DNA from 3 places in the Nostoc sp. DSM 114161 genome. Region 1 is predicted to be linked to each of the others. Evidence: predicted binding sites of a transcription regulator. Region 1 holds the regulator's gene; each other region holds the start of a gene.

Region 1 (7,015 bases):
CCGGAGAAAATTTGTTTATTGAATTTGAATTTTCAATGAAGTTAATTTAAAGTTAACCGTGTTTGAATATGACAATTATCCTAAAATATCAGATTTAGGCAAACCAAGGTATTTTATACAATAATTTGTCTGCTTTCCAATGAGGCAATTACCAATTATTTTTTATTAATGAGTCAATTTAATGACACTGAAGTTTTAATTTAAAATATTTAACGAGTAACATTTGCTGTCAAAATAAAAATCGCCACTATATAGTGTCAAACAGAGAATTATTTAGCAATTAGATTAGTTAAGTGAGTTATTTTTTGTTTGGATTTGTTGAATAAAAAACTCTTCTAATGACTGACGAGACAAGTTCATGGTAATAATTTTACCTTCCATGAGACGAAGGCTAGCGAGAAAATCATAGTAATCGTCTTGTAGTGTACCTTGCCAGGAACCATCAGCCTCAAATCTCAAAGTAGGTAGCCATTTTTTGAGAACTTCCCAATCGCCACCTTGACCTTTGACATGATATGTGTCGTTGCCGCCTAAAAGTTCATTGAGGGAACCAGAGCAGATTAATTCGCCTTGAGCAAGTATGGCAATGCGATCGCAAATCTGTTCTACTTCACTGAGAACGTGGCTGTTGAAAAAAATCGTCTTGCCAGCGGCTTTGAGAGCCAGAATAATTTCCCGCATTTGATAGCGTCCCACGGGATCGAGACCAGACATTGGTTCATCTAGAAAAACCAATTCTGGTTCGTTAATTAGTGCCTGTGCCATACCAACACGCTGTAACATTCCTTTGGAATAGCGGCGCAGCAGCTTTTTGCGAGCATCGGCTTGGGATAAACCTACTAATTCCAGCAGTTCGGGAATGCGTCGGCGTTGTACGCTCTCAGGAATTTGGAATAGCCCAGCTGCTAACTGTAAAAACTCCCAGCCGGTCAAATAATCATACAAATAAGGATTTTCAGGTAAATAGCCGATGTATTGCTTAACATGGCGATCGCCAATTGGCTTACCTAACAATAGTCCCCGCCCGCCAGTTGGGCGAATAATGCCCAGCAATAGTTTTAAAAGGGTAGTTTTACCAGCACCGTTTGGCCCTAGCAGCCCAAAGGTTTCACCTTGATAAATTTTTAAAGAACAGCTTTTGAGAGATACGACTTTTTGATTTAGCCAAAAACCACTACGATAAACTTTTCGCAACTCAGAAGTTACGACTACTGGCAAAGTGTTTGTCGTATTCAGTTGAGAATCAGGGTCATCTGCAACAGACTTCATCTCGGTTCAACCAACAATTTAGCAGCTTGGTATTTATTACAAGTTACCCAACAGGGCGATCATAATCACCACTTAGTTGGATAATTCTTGCAAACACAATGAATGCTGTTAGCAGTAGCGCGGTGTTCAGCTAGTATTGAGTCAAGAGTCAAGAGTCATTATTTTTTCTCTACTCCCCTGTGCCATAAAGCTTGTTACAAGACGCCTTTAGAACTAGGAATCAAGCCAGCACGACGAGGGTCGATTTCTACTGCTAGGCGTGTTGCCCTCGCAAAGGCTTTAAATGTCGCCTCAATAATGTGATGAGAATTAATGCCATCCAGTTGCCGAATGTGTAGTGTCATTTGGCTGTGGTTCGCCAATGCCACGAAGAATTCGCGCACCAGCTGAGTGTCATAAGTTCCCACACGCTGGGTAGGAATTTGTAAACCGTAGCTGAGGTGAGGGCGTCCAGAAAAGTCCAGCACTACCTGAACTAAAGCTTCATCCAAGGGTGCGAGAAAATTACCAAAGCGGACAATGCCTTTCCTATCGCCTAATGCTTGGTTTAAAGCTTGTCCTAAGGTAATACCCACATCTTCGTTAGTATGGTGGTCATCAATTTCCCAGTCTCCCTTAGCTTGGATATCTAAATCAATCAACCCGTGGGAGGCGATTTGATGCAACATATGATCCAAAAAAGGAATGCCTGTTGCTGCGGTGCATTTTCCTGTTCCATCAAGGTTGATGGTGACTTGGACATCAGTTTCCCCTGTGGTGCGATGAACAGTAGCAATCCGAGGGGCTTTAGTTAACTGGTCGTAGTTTGAATTGACTTGGCGATTGGTTGTTTGCATAGGGAAGAGTTAGAAGTTAGGAGTTAGGAGTCAGGAGTTAGGAGTTATAAATTTTTAACTCATAACTCATAACTCATAACTCATAACTTTATCGCGTCACATTCCCATAATTTCATATCCTGCATCTACATACAGAACTTGTCCTGTAATGCCGCTGGACAAATCGCTGCATAAAAATGCCGCAGTGTTGCCGACTTCTAGCTGAGTGACAGTGCGCCGTAGCGGAGCTACTTGCTCTACATGATGAATCATATCTAATATTCCGCCTACTGCTGAAGATGCCAAAGTGCGGATAGGGCCTGCGGAGATGGCGTTGACGCGGATATTTTGCGGCCCTAGTTCAGAGGCTAGGTAACGCACGCTCATTTCTAAACCCGCTTTGGCAACTCCCATGACGTTATAGTTAGGAACTGCCCTGACACCGCCTAAATACGTCAGCGTGACGATACTACCTCCCTCTGTCATTAGGGGTTTAGCTGCACCGCTCAATTGCACCAGCGAATAAGTACTAATCTCTAAAGCAGTTTTGAAGCCAGAACGAGAGGTTTGGCTAAAATCTCCAGTCAAGTCCTCTTTATTGGCAAAGGCAAGACAATGAATTAGGATGTCTAACTTTCCCCACTTCTCGCGTACTGTCTCGAAGGTAGATTGAATTTGTTCGTCGTTTTGGACATTACAGGGAAGAAATAAGCTGGGGTTGAGGGGTTGCACTAATTCGGCTACTTTTGCTTCCATTTTGCCGCGTTCATCCGGAAGGTAGGTAATTCCGAGATTAGCTCCTGCTTTGTGTAGTTGTTGGGCGATGCCCCAAGCTATGGAGCGGTTATTGGCAATACCTGTAACTAAAGCATTTTTTCCAGTCAGATTCAGCATAGGAATTGTTAATGCGATCGATCATTAGGAGCATACTAGAATCTGAGGCACGTTTTGTCTTTGTTTTACACAGGATTTGCAAAAATGAATATTGGTAAGGGTGTTTGCTGTCATCAAATTCTTGATTCTTTCTAAAGATATTCTCAAGTTGTCTTTATTTGTTCTTTAAAAAACCTTTTTAATACAGCTACTTGGAACCATTTATCAACAATTTATAGCCCAAGAGATCGACAATTATGTATCATTATAAACAAAGACTTAAGAAGCAATTAGTTGGAGTATAGGAAAGTACAGAAAGATTGACGGTGCTTTATTGAATTTTCGGGTGTATTCTTAGGTAATTAGTTTTTGTTTTTCCGGCATTGGGTAGGGGAAGGGAGATGATCGTGACACAAGATAAAGCCCTAGCAAATGTTTTTCGTCAGATGGCGACCGGGGCGTTTCCGCCAGTTGTGGAAACGTTTGAACGCAATAAAACGATCTTTTTTCCTGGCGATCCTGCCGAACGAGTTTATTTTCTTTTAAAAGGTGCTGTTAAACTTTCCAGGGTGTACGAGGCAGGAGAGGAAATAACGGTAGCACTGCTGCGAGAAAATAGTGTTTTTGGTGTATTGTCATTGCTGACAGGAAATAAATCCGATCGCTTTTACCATGCGGTTGCATTTACGCCTGTGGAATTATTGTCGGCACCAATCGAACAAGTTGAGCAAGCACTCAAGGAAAATCCAGAATTATCAATGTTAATGCTGCGGGGTCTGTCTTCGCGAATTTTACAGACAGAGATGATGATTGAAACTCTTGCTCACCGAGATATGGGTTCTAGGTTGGTGAGTTTTTTATTAATTCTTTGTCGTGATTTTGGAGTTCCCTGTGCGGATGGGATCACAATTGATTTGAAATTGTCTCATCAAGCGATCGCCGAGGCAATTGGTTCGACCCGTGTTACAGTTACAAGGCTACTAGGGGATCTGCGCGAGAAAAAGATGATTTCCATCCACAAGAAGAAGATTACTGTGCATAAACCCGTTACTTTAAGTCGGCAGTTCACATAAAAACAATTGGAGTCAGCGGAGTCGGCACGTGTCGTGTTTTTCAAGATCGCACTAATAGCTAAAGGAACACCTAAAATTGAGTAATGGAAGCTATTGCCAACCTCCACTTCTCCACAGACAATGGCTAAAAGTAGTAGGCTGTATCTGGAAGGATTTCGGTAGCTAAACATGACCACCGGATACATCCTCATCGCAGCAATTTTAATTCTGGGAGGCGTAATTGCAACCGTGGGCGATCGCATCGGCACACGAGTTGGCAAAGCCCGCCTCTCACTTTTTAACCTTCGTCCGAAAAATACCGCCGTACTAGTAACGATTTTTACTGGCGGTTTGATTTCGGCATCAACCTTAGGAATTTTATTCGCTGCTGACGATAAATTGCGCCAGGGAGTCTTTGAATTAGAGGATATTCAAACAGACCTCAGGCAAAAGCGAGAACAACTAAAAACCGCAGAAAGTCAGAAAAGCCAGGTAGAGAACGAGCTAAATCAAGCAAGAATCGCCCAAGCAAAGGCACAACAAGAGTTGCAAGCAATTAATCAGTCTTTGCAGGCGGTCAATGCCAAGCAAAGGGAAACTCAAGCCCAGCTCAACCGCACTATTCAACAGCAAGCCCAAACTCAAACTCAACTCCAGCGCACTCAAGGGCAGCTAGATCGAGTTGTAACTCAGTATCAAAAAGCCATAGCTGAACTGCAAAGCGTTTACAATCAGCGAAAGGAACTACAGGCAGCAGTTGAACTATTAAAGACAGAACGTCAACGACTGTATGCTGAGGCGAAAAAAGCGATTGACGAAGCCAAAACAGCTATTGAAAAACGCGATCGCGAACTTGCCAACCGCCAAGAAGCCATCGAAGCACGCGATCGCAAAATTGCCCAACTCGACCAGTTAATTCAAAAGCGTAATTTAGAAATTACAGCTAGAGAACAAGTGATTGCCAAACGGGAATCTCGCCTCAAAGAATTAGAAGCGCAACAGGAAGAACTAGAACAGGAAGTTGCTAGGCTGGAAAAATATTATCAGTCCTACCAAGATTTGCGTTTGGGTAAACTAGCCTTAGTTCGGGGTCAAGTTCTGTCTGCTGCTGTGGTTCGCGTTACCCAAGCGGCTGCGGCTCGTCAGGCGGTAGTACAACTTTTAGAACAAGCCAATCGCAACGCTAACTTGGAATTAAGCGAACCTGGTGCAACTTCTCCAAACGTAGAGCTTGTGCGCGTGACTCAAGAGAGAGTCGAGCAATTGAGCAAACAAATTGAGGATGGTCGAGAATATGTAATCCGAATTTTCTCAGCGGGTAATTATGTCAGGGGAGAAAAGCAAATAGAAATTTTTACCGATATAGCCCGCAATGAATTGGTTTTTTCCCAAGGGACGCAGTTAGCTACAACTACTGCTGACCCTACAAACATGACATCTTATCAGTTACAGCAGCGATTAGAAATATTGATTTCTGCTTCTCAATTTCGCGCTCGTAACGCCGGAATTGTTGAAAATGTACAAGTAGACGGCACTTTTCTACGTTTTGTCACCCAATTAAGGCAGTACAATCAACCATTAGAAATTAAAGCGATCGCCGCAGAAGACACTTATACAGCCGGGCCATTGAGAGTGAAATTAGTAGCAGTAGTCAACGGACAAATCATTTTTAGTACTTAAACAAGAAGTCAGGAGTCAGAATTCAGAATTCAGAATTCAGGAGTTAGAACTCAGAATACAATTAATGGGAGATGAGCGCGGAAAGTCACGACTCGGCGGGTTACGCCGTAGACGCCAGGAGGTCAGTTCATAACTTTCCTACACAGACTCGCCACTAGCCACTAATTAATTCTGATTCCTGAATTCACCAGTTCTGAATTCTTTTTTTTTATTACTTATGACTTTCCGTGAATTTTTACCGACACAGCCAGTAATTTTGGGTTTCGATCCAGGTCGAGATAAGTGTGGTTTAGCAGTGATGGGACTGGATCGACAATTATATTATCATCAAGTCGTGTCGGCAAAAGAGGCGATCGCTACCATTGAGACACTGCGTCAGAAATACCCCATCTCCTTAATGGTAATGGGCAACCAAACAACAGCCAACCAGTGGAAACAGCAACTGTATCAAGAATTACCAGAACCGCTAAATATCATTTTAGTAGATGAGCGTTACACAACCTTAGAAGCACGCGATCGCTATTGGCAAATGTATCCGCCCACAGGGTTAATAAAACTATTACCACAGGGTATGCGGCAGCCTCCAAGACCCATAGATGACATTGTTGCCATCCTGCTAATCGAAAGATACTTAAATCGCCTCACGGAATCAGGAGTGAGGGGTGAGGAGTGAACAGTTAGGAGTGAGGAATTAATATCTTCATAACTCCTAACTCGTAACTCCTAACTCCTAACTCCTAACTCCCAATTTCCAATTCCTAACTTCTAAATTTCCGCCCGAATAGTAAAAGCATAGTCTCCTCCAGGCTCTAGTTGATAATCTTGTTTCTCCAAAAATCGACCGAGGGGTTCTTTGATTAAGGCGCGACCTTGGGAGGGCTTGACGGCAAGTTCTCCCCTGCGAAAATGCCACTGGAAATGCCACTCAAACTCACCTGCACTCACTTCACCCTCAAGGAAGCCGTGTTGCCAGGATTGGCGGGTAATTTTGACATGGGCAATGGTTTCTGGCAGACGTTTAGCACTCACAATGCTTTATGTCAAGTGTGGAATAACTAGCCAATTTATGTAGGCTACTTATTTTATTTACCAAACATAGCTTAAATAGACAAACTGACAAAATGGGTATTTGTAATTAAGAGAGTTATATTAATCAGCCGAAAGACTGAAGATAGCGAAGTTAGAGCTATAACTCGGCATATCTAAAAAGCCAACTTGGGATTTCTCAGATTTCAGCTTGAGAGTCAAGCGATCGATTGCTGACAAACAAGCAGATATTGGATAACACTAAGTTATAAATTGAGGCTAATAATATTATTATTGCTT
Region 2 (7,015 bases), 1.9 Mb from region 1:
TAATTTAGCGTCATTGAGAGTATCTTGCCTCCTACTTAGTAACGCAGATTAGGAGAGTAAAAATTATGACAATTTACACTTCCGAATGCCTACGCTTACGCACATACTTCTAGTCAAATTAAGTGGTTTTACCTTCGGAATATGACTAAAGTCATGTTCAAGAATAGTCTGAAACAAACTCAGTAAACCCTCGTCATTACACATATCACATACATAAAGGTCAACTCACCTATGGCTCATCTACATCGATGGAAATCTGGAACTGCTGCACTCATGGCAATGGCTGTTACCACCACCGTCGTTGCCCCAATGATTCCCTTTGCTCCTGCTAATGCACAATACAATGTTGGGCAATATGGAAACGTGACAATTCCTTCTGGAGTGAATCTTCCTGTTAACTACGAAAAAGAAACAATTACTATTGCTCCTGGAGAAAGTAAATCTATAACCTTGAGAATCAGCTCTAACATTACTGACAGGAATAGAAACGTCTTAATTCCCGCTGGTACCAAAGTAATTGGACGCCTAGAACCTGTCGATTTAGATGGTTATTCAAGAGATGATGATAACCAAGGAAAAGGCGTGCGATTTGTAGCCCAAGAATTAGAATTTTCTAATGGTCGCCGTCAGTCGATTAATGCAACTTCTCGGACATACACCACAACTCAAAGAGTGAAACAAGGGCCTAGCACAGGTCAAGTGTTAACTGATGCAGGTATTGGTGCGGGTGCTGGTCTTTTGGGTTCACTAATTACTGGTAATAACAGAGTTGATGATTTAAAACCTGTGATTGGTGCGGCTGCGGGTGCAGGAGCAAGCGTCCTGTTGCGGAAAAAAGAAACGAATGCGTTTGTTATTAGACCTGCACAAGATTTGAGGCTGACGCTGAATTCTAACTTAACCTTATACCGTTAATAGGTTTAACTTGATTTAAGTTGTGAATTTAATCATCAATCAATAGGCGATCGCCACTCTAACTATAGTGTGCGATCGCCTTCATTTTTAACCTCAAAAAATCTATTTCCGTGCAACTATTCTATCTCTGCATCGTCTTAACAACTATCTAGACTTTTGGGACTAATTACAGCATAATTCAGGCTCTAGAAGTTAAACAAGCTTTCCACATACATCTCAGACGAACCGTTGTATACTTCACTTCGTTGAAACTTGCTTTAGCGGTCGGAGCTAATAGCTAAAAGGCTAATTAGTCTATTATCTACTGTCTAGATATTTTGACAGATCTTTTTGATTTTAGTCGTATTATTCAAGGAATATTGTTTAGAAAAAATCTAAATTAATGGGAACATCAAACTTCAGAAATTGTCTAATAAATTAACAGTAAAAAAATAAATTTAATGGAGTAAAAAAGCAATGTTTACTTTAAATCGTTGGCAATCTGGAACAGCAGCACTTATGGCTTTAAGCGTCACAGTTGGAACTGTAGCACCCTTTGTGACAGCTGCACCTTCTTTTGCTCAAACTACTTTTTCTGATGTTTCATCTAATTACTGGGCAGCACCATTTATTCAACAATTATCACAACGAGGTGTAATTGCCGGATTTCCTGATGGTAGTTTCCGCCCTGAAGAAGCAGTAACACGCGCTCAATTTGCTGCTATGGTGAACAAAGCTTTCCAAAAATCACAACAGCGATCGCCAATCAGCTTTACTGATGTGCCTAGCAACTATTGGGCATACAGCGCCATTCAGCAAGCTTATACCATTGGTTTCTTATCAGGATATCCCGGCAATCGCTTTGAGCCTAACCAAGCTATTCCCCGCCAACAGGTTTTAGTTTCCCTCGCTAACGGTTTGGAATATAGTGCTAGCGGTAATACCGAAAGCACTCTGCAATACTTCAACGATGCTTCTAACATTGCTAGCTACGCCCGCAGCCCAATTGCAGCGGCAACTGAGAAGCAAATCGTAGTCAACTATCCAAATGTGAAGTTCCTGAATCCAACTGCAACCGCGACTCGCGCCCAAGTAGCAGCTTTTATTTACCAAGCATTGGTTAGTTCTAATCAAGCCTCAGCAATTAACTCGCCCTACATCGTAGCTCTTGGAGATACTACCCCAACGCCTGTATCTGTGACCATTCCTCAAGGAACTGCTATCCCTGTTAAGTATGACAAGGCAGAAAAAATTCTGGTCACCAAGGACGAAACAGCACCTTTGACGCTGACTGTATCCCAAAGCGTGGTTACCCAAGATGGATCTGTGGTGATTCCTGCTGGTAGCCAAGTTATCGGTCAACTCAAACCTGCTACAGGCGGTTCTCAATTCGTTGCTGAAAAACTAGTTTTGACCACAGGTCAAGAATATCAACTTAACGCTAGTTCTGAAGTGATTACCAAGACTGAAACCGTCAAAAAGGGTACTAGTGCCGGATCGATTATTAAGGATACTGTCTTGGGCGCAGGAGCCGCCGCTGCGGTGTCTGCTGTCACGGGCGATCGCGCCATCGCCACAGAAGAAGTTCTGGGTGGTGCTGGCATCGGTGCGTTGATTGGTCTATTCTTCGGTAGAAATAGTGTTGACTTAATCGCAATCGACCCAAATACCGATTTACAAATGACAATCAATCAAAACTTGTTGGTTTCACTCAAATAGTCATTTGTCATTAGTCGTTGGTCATTAGTATTTACAAAGGACAAATGACAACGGACAACGGACAAACGACTAACTCTCAACTTCTGGTAGCCAAATAATAAATGTAGTTCCCGGCCTATTCGGTGAAGTTAATTTAGAGTTGATTGCAGGGCTGAAAACCTCGATTTCGCCCTGCATTTGTTCGATTAACTGTTTAGCGATCGCTAACCCCAAACCTGTACCGGGAATTTCTGTTTGCGCTTGTACGCCCCGGTAATGTCGTTCTCCAAGATGCTCTAAATCTTCAGCCGGAATGCCAGGGCCGTTGTCACTGATAACAATTCCTTGAAAATTACCTTTTTGTTGGCCAGCCCGAATCAAAATTCTACCACCACTAGGAGTGTATTTCAATGCATTATCGATGATGTTATTTAACACTTCTCGTAATGCTTTGATGTTGGCACGTACTAAGGGTAAATTGTGCTTAAATTCGGTTATCAGTTTTAGTTTGCGCTCTTGTGCTATTGCTTTAGCTGATATTAATAATGGTTCTAATATATCTGCTACCGAGCAATCAACAGCTTTATCTCCGGTTCCCGGCAATAAAAGGGGCGGCTTGGCATCTTTTTGCACAGTTGCTTCTAAAAATACTTCATCTGGCAGATGTAGTGGTTCTAAATCTGTGCCTGCTAAGTCAATTACTTGCTCAAATTGTTGGAGTAATTCTTGTAGGCGATCGCTTTCTCGCACGATGCTACTTGCCACATCCCGATTAGTATCTGCCGGTCGCAATCGCTTTAATAAAAGTTTACCAAAAGTCCGTAATGCTGTTAATGGGTTACGAAACTGATGCAACAGGTTATCTAACAAATCCTGTTGTTTTTCTTGAAGAATTTGTTGTTCGTGGAGTTGGTGTTGTAACCATGCTCGTCGCTGATCTAAAATGCAAGCGATCGCTAGTGTTTGGGCTATGTGTTGAATCTGACTTTGCTCGCGTTCATTCCATTCTCGGTCTTTTCTACCAGTTACTAGCAACCCCATCATCACACCTTCATAGACCAAAGGTAAAACAATTTGGTTGCCACTGAGTAAATATTCCTCTTGTAAATGAGGCCCGGACGCATCCGGTATCTCATATTCCGGCGACGAAGTTGAAGAATCCAATCCTGGTGTTAATAACCTTTGGCGATCGTTGGGTAATACCAATGCATTACCAACTCGAAGCTGCTTAGGTAATGTGGCGGCACTTTCCTCTGCTTGTGGTAATAATGCTGTTTCCGGATAAATCATTACAGGAATCAGTTTTGCCTCACCAGAGGGAGTTTCTACTAATTCTTGTGTTAGGTACACAATACTTAAAGTTGCTCCCAGCCCTTGGGCCAGCAGTGCTATTTGCTCTCGGCATAGAGCAAGAAAATCAGAACTGGCAGACATTAACATTTTTTAGCTTTTGCTCAAGATTACAGATTATGAGGCATGATTAAGAGAGGATGGCTAGTTTTTACCTCATTGTTTTAATACAGCTTAACTGAAATCTTTTGAGTGATGTTTTGTACCAGCGGATTATTATCCTGAGAAACTTTTGTTTTATCTATACCTCTAAAGATATTAATTTTATTGGCTCGAAAGTTAAAAAACTATTGATTTTTTGAACTAGAACTTCTATAATTACGACGGATTTTGTAGCTATCACTACAATCTATAGCTTGAAAGAGGAGGACAATAGGTTGGCAAGGAGACGCAAAAGAAAAAGTCGTCGTCGTCAGGAAGGACGGCGCATTCTGGAACATGTGCCTCAATATAGCATCGAGAGTGGTGAAGAAAAACCTGTGACAGCAGCGAGAAGGTTCATTCAAGCTGAAGGTATCTTGCCACCGGCACTTCTACTCGTAAAGCGAAACGAACACACCACAGACCGCTATTTCTGGGCAGAAAAGGGACTGTTTGGTGCCCAATACGTAGAGGAAAACCATTTCTTGTTTCCTAGCCTGAGGACTTTAGAGGCTCCCACAGGTCAAGAAACCCTTGCTTTAACTGCTCGATAAGAAATTGGTCATCTCAGGCATTGAATGTGGCCCTTGACTATTAATTAACTGGCAAAATTGCTAAGTTTATGCAAAATTTAATTTTTTTTTAGTTTGTAGGTGATTTGCCAGTCAACCTATTCTGGGCATTTGAAAAGTCAATATGTGTCAAACCACGCTAGTTTGCATGGTTTGGTACTTGTTTAAAAGATGTACGCAGGAGCGGATATTAGAGCCAAGCGCATCCAAAAGCGCTAGTGAAGTTGCGCTCTTATCCAAATACATTGGAAGACAAGCTCTGTCAAAGAATTGAAATGAATTCAAATTTTTAGCCACAACACAAGTTATGGATAAAATTGGCAAAGCAGCATTCTTGATTTACTCCTTACCACTTTTCATTGCCTCAAGAGTAGGTCAGGTCAGAAAGGGAACACCTCATAAGTTAAGAGATGGTCATAAAAACCAACAATTATTCACCAGCCTTTAACTGTAGAGTCCTCCGTAACTGGGTGAGTTCATCTCGATGGGCAACTACAGTAACCTTACTTGAGGGGGTTTGTTCGCTCTGAGTTGTTTCCACTTTGAGCAACACCTTCTCAAGTCTTCCAGATTTTTTCCAATAAAAAACACCACTCAAAGGTGACAGCAGCACCAGAGCTAGAATAAACCTACTCAGGTTAGGAAAAAGTAGGTATACCACTAGTGACAGGCAAACAATACCAGTAGCTGCCAGTAGGGTGAGAAATATAGCTAAGAACCAGCTAGGGCGAACATTACCTTCAAAAGTCACTTGGTTTTGTTCTCGGTCTACCGCTGCCACTCGGTAAGACCGCGATCGAAAATACTCTCTTAATTGAGACATGAAAGCTGCTTCGTCTTGTTCGGATACTAAGTGCGCTGTCTCTGTACGGTCTTTAGTCGAAGCACGAATAAAGAAAAACAGCCCAACCGATAACAACAAGGTTAGCAGCAAGGTAGATGGCAGAATAGGAGTATCCATAACTAATTGTTATTGTTTGACTGGAGGAGACTTATTCATTATCAATGATTCGTTACTTTATTCGCCCGTTGATGTAGTCTTGCCAAAGAAAAGCTAAATTCTGCGCTTGAACTTGCCATTCTGGAGAAACTTGGTACATCCGCCTGGGGCGTCCCCGTCCTTCGAGTTTTTTCCAATATCCATTAATTGCCCTTTCGTCTTCCAGAAACTTGATTGCACTGTAAAGTACAGTATCCGAAAGCCGATAGGTAGGATATTCAGTTTCTAATCGTTGAATTAACTCGGTGCCGTAGGATTCACCTTCTAACAAAATAGACAGTATGTAACAAACTGCTAATTCCTGACAAAGGTAAGTTGGCGGAGGATTTTCAAAGAATTGATATATATCCTCAAGTTTCATGGTTAGGGAATGGCTAAAAAAATGCCTTAGGGTAAGGTCTACAATCCTCGTAGTCAGTATATACTGCTACTCTTAAATGAGTAATATATAAAGCTACTTAAGCTAGATTTCCAAAGCGAAAACACCAAATAATTACCCACGCCTTTAAAGTTGTGGGAATAGTTCGTGAGTTTCAGGGTACAAGATAGTATGCTCCGACCCAAGCTAAATCAGGTATGGTGAGGAGGGAACAGACAGTGGGGAAGTCACTGTTTTGGTGTTAAGCGATGCCGAGTTTATTAGAACTGCTTAAGCAATAAGATGCCATCGAAGAAATTTTACAGGTAAAATGCTATTTTGTCTGTAGAACTTAATAAACACTTTTTTTTACAGTGATTTTCCCAATGCAAATTTTAAAAACTTCAGCTAGAGGATATGTTTAAGTTCAAACTCCTAAATTTGTAAACATACCTGGGTAGTAACTATTAATAATTTTTTAGGCTTGAGATCCTCTTGCGGTATCTGGTAAATGTGATAGTAAATTCCTTAAAAAAAATGGGGCATTGGGTATTAGGCACAAGAGGCAGAGGGACGGTGCAGGGGGCAAGGGGAAGAATTAAAAATTATGCATGATGTGGATTAGTTGTAGAGACGTTGCATTGCAACATCTCTAGAGGACGGATAATTCTTGATATTTCGTCGTAAATGACCTCTTTTCTCCCTGCTCCCTGCTCCCCTGCTCCTTCATCTCCCTACTTTCCCATTCCCTATTCCCTGCCTTCTTTAAAAGCACCTAGCACATTGGTGATTTAGTATGTCACAAACTCCTGATACCCCATCTTCTTCCTCTAATCTCAGGGCAATTGCCCAAACCTTTCGCCTTGCAGGTTGGATTAGCTTTTGGATTCAGCTAGTACTAGGTGTTGTTTCTGGCATAATTGTGCTGCTGTTTGGCATCTTTAGTCAAAGAGCTGGCAGTCCTAGTAATAATCCTGGGACTGGCTTTGGCGTATTTTTAGC
Region 3 (7,015 bases), 3.2 Mb from region 1:
AACATGCTTATGTAAATTTTAGTTGGGATGCGATCGCTAAGCAAACAATCCAGGCCTATGAGAAAATTTTGGCAAATAAATTAATTTAACCCAACGCAGACAATAGTAATTTTTGCCAAATGGGCGCTAGAATTGCTTTGATGATAATATCTGCAATTACAAAAGTAATTCCAATTAACATATAAGTTTTCGGAAAAGTAGATTTAGGAACTTCGCCTCTAATGCGAGTTAATAAATTTAATCCTAATGCAGCTAAAGCCACCCCAGTTGCAATAAACCCAATTACCCGCACAAGCGACCAAGGATACCACCCTAAAATAGCTGCTAACCAAGGTTTAGCACTCATTTTTACCAATTGTGCAACATAGAAATTCATATAATTTAACATCCAAGTGCCAAAGATTAATGCAGTGCTACTGATGCTAACAACACACAGAATACAAAAAATCCCATACTGCAATAAATGGTTTGGTAAAAACAAACTCAGCGTTCCTTCCATACCTTCGCCTGTGCGAATCCAGTGAAACATTTCCGTAGTGTATGACTCTCCGCGAAGGATGACTTTTGCTGCTGTTTGCGGAGCGATCGCTGTTGCTACAATTACAGCAATACTCTGCAACACTCCCCACAGTAACATCCACCAAAAAGCATTTTTATATTGTTGACGACGCACTTGTAAAAAGAAAATAGGATAGGGGACAGCAGCACCCAAAATCGGCATCAACCACGGAACTCCAAAAATAAAACTTGCAGTTGTGCTGAGGATAACACCGACAGTTAAAAGTAAAAGTATTGCAATCATCGTTGGGAAAAGGGACTGGAGAGTAGCGAGATAGGGAGCAGAGGAGGTAGGGGAGGCAGGGAGCAGGGGAGATGAGGAGATGGGGAAGTGTGGGGAGTGTGGGGGGAAAGATTTCTTCCCCATCCTCCCACACCTCCCACCCTTCCCACACTTTCTGGAAAGCCCTATGCCCATTCTCTGATACGAAAGTCTTAACAACCTAAAATTTTGTTTAAAACCGCTAAAGCCCGATTGGGGAATAGGGGTTTTGTGTCATGATGACAAAGTAGAACACAGATGCTTTTCTAACTACAGGGAATCTCACATGGCTCTCCATTTAGGTGATACAGTACCTAACTTTAAACAAGCCTCAACACACGGCGACATCGATTTTTACGAATGGGCAGGCGACAGCTGGGTTGTGCTGTTCTCTCACCCTGCTGATTTTACACCTGTTTGTACAACAGAACTCGGCACAGTTGCCAAGCTCAAACCAGAATTTGACAAGCGCAATGTCAAAGCGATCGCACTTAGCGTCGATAATGTTGAATCACACAACGGCTGGATAGGAGATATCGAAGAAACTCAAAGCACGACTCTTAACTACCCAATTTTGGCAGATGCCGATCGCCAGGTTTCTGACCTTTATGATATGATTCACCCCAATGCCAACGCAGCTGTAACGGTGCGATCGGTTTTCGTAATTGACCCCAACAAAAAACTCCGTCTCACTTTCACATATCCTCCCAGCACAGGACGCAACTTTGACGAACTTTTGCGGGTTATCGATTCTTTGCAATTGACTGATAAATACAGCGTGGCGACTCCAGCTGACTGGAAAGATGGAGAGGATGTCGTAATTGTCCCCTCACTCAAAGATCCAGAAGTCCTCAAAGAGAAATTCCCCAAAGGCTATGAGGAAGTTAAACCTTATCTGCGCTTAACTCCTCAGCCTAACAAGTAAATCTAAAAATGATTTCTTGCATTAGACGCAAAGCCGCCAACCTAAATCTTGGCGTCTTTGCGTCTTTGCGTGAGAATCAAGTTAGTGGACTCAGCATCGGAACCTGGAGGAAATGCTCATGTTTTCATCCCCTTTGGTTTTGCAAATTCCGTCATCAATGCAAATGACAGACGAACAATTTTTTGAGTTCTGTCAAGTAAATCGCGATTTACGCATTGAGCGCAATAAATTTGGAGAAATATCAATTATGCCACCTACAGGCGGGACAACAGGCAACCGTGGAGGGAACATCTTTGGGCAGCTCTGGGTGTGGTCTGAAGAAGACGGTACAGGTATAACTTTTGACTCTAGTACTGGATTTAAGTTATCAACAGGTGCAAACAGATCGCCCGATGCTTCGTGGATTAAACTAGAACGGTGGAATTCTCTATCTCCAAAACAACAAGAAAAATTTGTTCCTATTTGTCCAGATTTTGTAGTTGAACTCAAATCTCCTAGCGACAACCTCCAAACTTTGAAGGAAAAAATGCAGGAGTATATGAATGAGCCGGGAATACAGTTAGGCTGGTTAATTGATCGTAAGCAACGCAAAGTTTATGTTTATCGCCCTGGATTATCAGAGCAATGTTTGGATAATCCTGCTAGCGTTAGCGGCGACCCCATATTGCCTGGTTTTATTTTAAATATGAGTAAAGTTTGGTAGAAAAATTTCAATTGCAAAGACGCCTATTTATCGCGTCTGGTACCTTGACAGAAAACAAAAAAACCCGCTGTAGCGGGGTACACAACAAAACTATGAACAGTGAAAACTTGATTTAGTTGGAATATTTCATCTCAGCTTCTAGTTGACGAATCAGCTGTTCGTCGCCTTTTGCTCTGGCTACTTGCAAGCGATGTTCTAGGCTTTTTTGAATATTCTCTCTGTGAGCTTCTCTGGCTTTTCTGGCAGCCTGTAATCTACCTTGATTCATAGGAATTACCTCTTAATTTTTGCCTTTATGTCTTCTATTCTTAACATAGCATATATTTTGTAGCTGTTGCTACAGAAATTTTTGAATAAATCTAAATTTTAGTCAAATCATGTCTGAGAATTGGATGGAACGACAACCACTGGTGAGTTTGCTAAGCGATTTTGGCGATCGCGATGTCTATGTGGGGGTGATGAAAGGAGTAATAGCCCAAATTAACTCTCAAATCAGGGTGGTAGACCTGACGCACCAAATTACGCCGCAAGACATAGCCGCAGCCCGATTTTCTTTGATGAACGCTTACCCTTATTTCCCAGTCGGGACAGTGCATGTAGCAGTGGTAGATCCAGGTGTGGGCAGCAGGCGACGGGCGATCGCAGTAGAATTTGCTCAAGGGTTTCTCGTCGGGCCAGATAATGGCATTTTCAGCGGAGTATTAAGCCAAAGTCCGGCGATGGCAGTTGTGGAACTCACAAATCTTAACTTTTGGCGAACTCCTCAACCAAGCAAGACTTTTCATGGTAGAGATATTTTTGCACCAGTGGGAGCTTATCTTGCCAGTGGTGTCCCCCTCAAACAGCTAGGACAAGAAATCGATCCAGCCAGTTTGGTGAAGCTAGATATCGGCGAGTACAAGCAGACAAAAACTGGTGTAGTGGGTTGCATTCAATATATAGATGGCTTTGGTAACTTAGCGAGCAACATTCCTGGAAGTTGCGTTGAAGGTAAAAGCTGGTGCGTCCAGGCTGCTGGGTTGAGTATACCAGGATGTGAAACTTATAGTAATGTCAAGGTGGGAGAGGCGATCGCTTTGGTTGGCAGTCACGGCTGGGTAGAAATTGCCGTCAATAGCGGCAACGCTCGCTTACAGTTACAGCTTAATTTACAAGATGCCGTACGTGTCTTGTTTTGATGACAAAATTATAACTGTTTATTAACTGTTGGCTGTTGACGGTTAACAGTGGTCAGTGTATTCTTGGTGGTTCTGAGAGTTGAAGCAAACTGGCTTTCATCACTCAACTGTCAACACTCAACACTGCGATCGCAGGCTGATGACTAGATTTAAAAATCTAATTATTCATATATCCTAGAGCATACTTTTAGAAATACTCACATTAAATTCGTATCATTGCCGATAATAATAAAAGTACTATTCAGCAATTTACCGTACTACTCACTCAGGAATCATAACTACATTCTTAGCTATGAATACGCAAACACTACCTGCACCACAAGTTTATCAAGGTCAGTTTGGGGAATTTACAATTACTTCACACGATCGCACTGGCGTAATTATTTACCGCGTTGGATTAATGATAGCTGCACTCAGCTTTGCCGTCGGTAGCGGTTTGATTTTGCTTAATAATAACCCGACTGTTCTAAGTGCGCTGACACCTCTATATGCCTGTTTTATTTTGGCTCTCGGTGTAAGTTTATTTACGATTCATATCTACATGATAATACTGCACCGGATGTTGCAAATTTTTTGGGCGATCGGTACTATCGCATCCGCAATTTTAGCACTATCTAATAGTGAACCTTTGGCTGTTACCATTTACAATCAGCCCATTACTTTATTTGGAGTTGGTTTTGTTTTTGTTGCTTTGACAGGTATTTATTTTAAAGAAGCTTTTTGCTTCAATCGCCTGGAAACTAAAGTATTAACTCCAATAGTACCGCTATTATTATTAGGGCATTTGGTAGGAATTTTACCCATTGAATGGGAAGGTATTTTATTAGGAATTTGGGCAACGTTGTTTTTGGTATTTGCTCTGCGAAAGACAGTGCAACCAATTCCTGCCGATATTGGTGATAAGTCTGTATTTACTTACTTGAAAGAACAGCGTCTAGCTAAAGTTTAATGCAGACAAAAAAACGTCGGCGTCAAAAATTTCTAAAAATAAAACTAATAAAACGCCAAGAAATGTGGACACTTACGGCTCCGGGGTGGGCGATTGCAATCACTGTGATTGCTTATTTAATATTTTTCAGTATTACTCATGTACACTCATATCTCGCCGTAACTTCCCCTCTCAAATCAGCAGAAATATTAGTTGTTGAAGGATGGCTGCCAGATTACGCTATAGAAGAAGCGTTGATTGAATTTAAAAACGGTTCTTATCGTCAAATAATTACCACCGGAGGCACATTAGGAAAAGGAACTTATCTTACTGGATACAATAATTTTGCAGAAGTCACAGCCGCCACCTTCAATAAACTCGGTTTAGAAGCAGAAAAAGTAATAGCTGTTCCCACACCTTATGTAGTTAAAGATCGTAGTTACGCCTCTGCTGCCGAATTTTATCGCTGGCTATCCAATTCCAATATAAAAGTAGAATCAATTAATCTTTTTTCCTTGGATGTTCATACTCGTAGGAGTTGGTTAATTTTTCAAAAAATACTTAATCCTGAAATTGAAGTTGGCGTAATCGCTGCCAAAACTCAAGATTACGATCCAGAGAAATGGTGGGGTTCTAGCCAAGGTGTGCGGACTGTTCTTGATGAAACAATTGCTTATATTTATGCGCGGTTTTTGAGTTGGAAAAATTAAAAGTTGTCAGAAGTCAGAATTCAGAAGTCAGAATTCAGGAGTTAGAACTTTAGCCGCTAAAGTTGTGTTTTAGTTCCCTAACCATGCTAAAGCGGGGTTGGGCTATCTGAGTGCGTAGTCTTGATGATATGACTTGAGGCTAAATCCCCCACTTCAGGGATTGCTGAGTTCTGACTTCTGACTTGTGAATTCTAAAGTTATTTTTTTACCGATTCTGGGAACTCTATTAATACGGTTCAGTAATTCACGCAGGGTTAACCACAATAGCTGGCTTTTTAAGTAGCAATTGGTACTAGTTGTCTGTGCCGTTCTGATCCGTATTGTAAGAATCGTTTAGACTTTTGAGGATCGGTTGATGGATAAATCTATTATTCAGTTGGTTGACGAATTACCAGCTGACAATATCACTGTCAAAGTTTTAAAAGCTCTTGATTATGTAGCACCAGGTGAATGGAACAATTTGGTAGGGTTTGACAATAACATCCGCGCCATCACGGGAGAAAGCGATGCTAAGGTAATCCAAAGAATCCGCGATCGCGCTGTTGCCTTATATTACGATCCTCAAAATGGCTACCAGTCTGCAATCAAAGTTTATCAAATAATTGATAAAGCAGATACAGCTATGGCGACGGCGGCTTTAGCTAATAAAGTTGGTGAGAAAATTGGTTTTCTTTCTTTTTTAAGCAACATTACTCCCAAAGCAGATGTAACTCAAGCGATTGATTTAGCACTGAAAATTGCGGTAGAAATTATTGCTTTTTGCAAACTGAATGGTATTCCTCAACCTAATCCCCAACAGTTTGCCAATTCTCTGGCTAACAACTATCAAAATGCATCTCTAATGCGGATGGTTGCTTTAGTTTGTCTAGATGGAATTTTGCCTTTAGGCCCAGATTTCTTAGGAAAAATCCAGTCAGTTATTAGTGGCGCTGATACTAGCGCAATAGCTCAAAATCCTGTGTTTTTAGCTGTCAATAGCTCTTTACCAGGGAATAATCCCACCGATAAACTTGGTTTTATTAATCAGAGTTTCAACTCTGTACAAGGGTGGATGAATGGCTTAGTATCCAAAACAGGCATCACTCCGCAATCAATTTCTAGCCATTTGGGTAATTTTATTCAGATTGCTGATGATAATTTAGATTTTGTAGCAGCATTCCTAGACCAAACTACAAATTACTACGAACATACGGGAATTCAAACTGTTGCTCGCAGTGTAATTTTGCAAGCACATACTTTAGTTAAAGAAGAAATTAAGCAAGAAGCACAAAAGCCGATTCAAGATGTTTCATCTGCTGCAAAGTCAAATAATAATAATCAGTATGCAGTCAGCAGTACAGTAGAAGTCTGGGATGAAGATGAAGAAGATTGGTATCAAGGAACAATTGAAAAAATCCAAGATGACCAATTCTATATTCATTACCTTGGTTATGGTTCATCCTATGATGAATGGGTAGGTGAAGATGATATTCGTACTCGCGATCTTCGCTCTGCTGATGACAATGGGTATGCAGTTGGTCAAAAGGTAAAATGTTGGGATGATGACCAAGAAGCTTGGTATTCTGCCACCATTCAACAAATCCAAGGTCACCAATACTTCCTTCGCTACATCGGTTATGACTCATCTTATGATGAGTGGGTTGATAGCGATGAAATTTCCTAACTAGTGAATGATTGCGGGGCACTATGCCCCGTATTAATATACAGTAGTTTTCAAAAGCGATCGCAAGCAAGAGGCGACAGGCTCGAAA

What was found. Region 1 encodes NtcA, which controls nitrogen genes in cyanobacteria. Its sites were predicted from a motif close to TNTGTANNNNNNNNTACANA; they were not measured.
Region 2: NSTC745_RS09060 (DUF3155 domain-containing protein) is a predicted target of NtcA. The motif match lies at 4,272-4,291, and genes of this name have one in related genera.
Region 3: pirA (arginine synthesis PII-interacting regulator PirA) is a predicted target of NtcA. The motif match lies at 2,773-2,792, and genes of this name have one in related genera.

What each region holds. Positions count from the first base shown of each region.
Region 1 covers NZ_CP195141.1:240,236-247,250, forward strand. The annotation lists gene NSTC745_RS00995 (ABC transporter ATP-binding protein) at 286-1,269, opposite strand; gene hisB (imidazoleglycerol-phosphate dehydratase HisB) at 1,464-2,105, opposite strand; gene fabI (enoyl-ACP reductase FabI) at 2,202-2,978, opposite strand; gene ntcA (global nitrogen regulator NtcA) at 3,359-4,030, shown strand; gene NSTC745_RS01015 (DUF3084 domain-containing protein) at 4,199-5,689, shown strand; gene NSTC745_RS01020 (pre-16S rRNA-processing nuclease YqgF) at 5,907-6,362, shown strand; gene NSTC745_RS01025 (DUF3146 family protein) at 6,455-6,718, opposite strand.
Region 2 covers NZ_CP195141.1:2,133,819-2,140,833, reverse strand. The annotation lists gene NSTC745_RS09075 (conjugal transfer protein TrbI) at 232-915, shown strand; gene NSTC745_RS09070 (S-layer homology domain-containing protein) at 1,372-2,613, shown strand; gene NSTC745_RS09065 (GAF domain-containing sensor histidine kinase) at 2,683-4,032, opposite strand; gene NSTC745_RS09060 (DUF3155 domain-containing protein) at 4,320-4,637, shown strand; gene NSTC745_RS09055 (cofactor assembly of complex C subunit B) at 5,086-5,616, opposite strand; gene NSTC745_RS09050 (PadR family transcriptional regulator) at 5,669-6,016, opposite strand; gene NSTC745_RS09045 (DUF3611 family protein) at 6,810-7,015, shown strand, end outside.
Region 3 covers NZ_CP195141.1:5,697,072-5,704,086, forward strand. The annotation lists gene hpsP (hormogonium polysaccharide biosynthesis glycosyltransferase HpsP) at 1-89, shown strand, start outside; gene NSTC745_RS24155 (hypothetical protein) at 86-802, opposite strand; gene NSTC745_RS24160 (peroxiredoxin) at 1,107-1,745, shown strand; gene NSTC745_RS24165 (Uma2 family endonuclease) at 1,864-2,448, shown strand; gene pirA (arginine synthesis PII-interacting regulator PirA) at 2,561-2,716, opposite strand; gene NSTC745_RS24175 (SAM hydrolase/SAM-dependent halogenase family protein) at 2,841-3,626, shown strand; gene NSTC745_RS24180 (DUF2301 domain-containing membrane protein) at 3,919-4,575, shown strand; gene NSTC745_RS24185 (YdcF family protein) at 4,575-5,264, shown strand; gene NSTC745_RS24190 (Tudor-knot domain-containing protein) at 5,620-6,927, shown strand.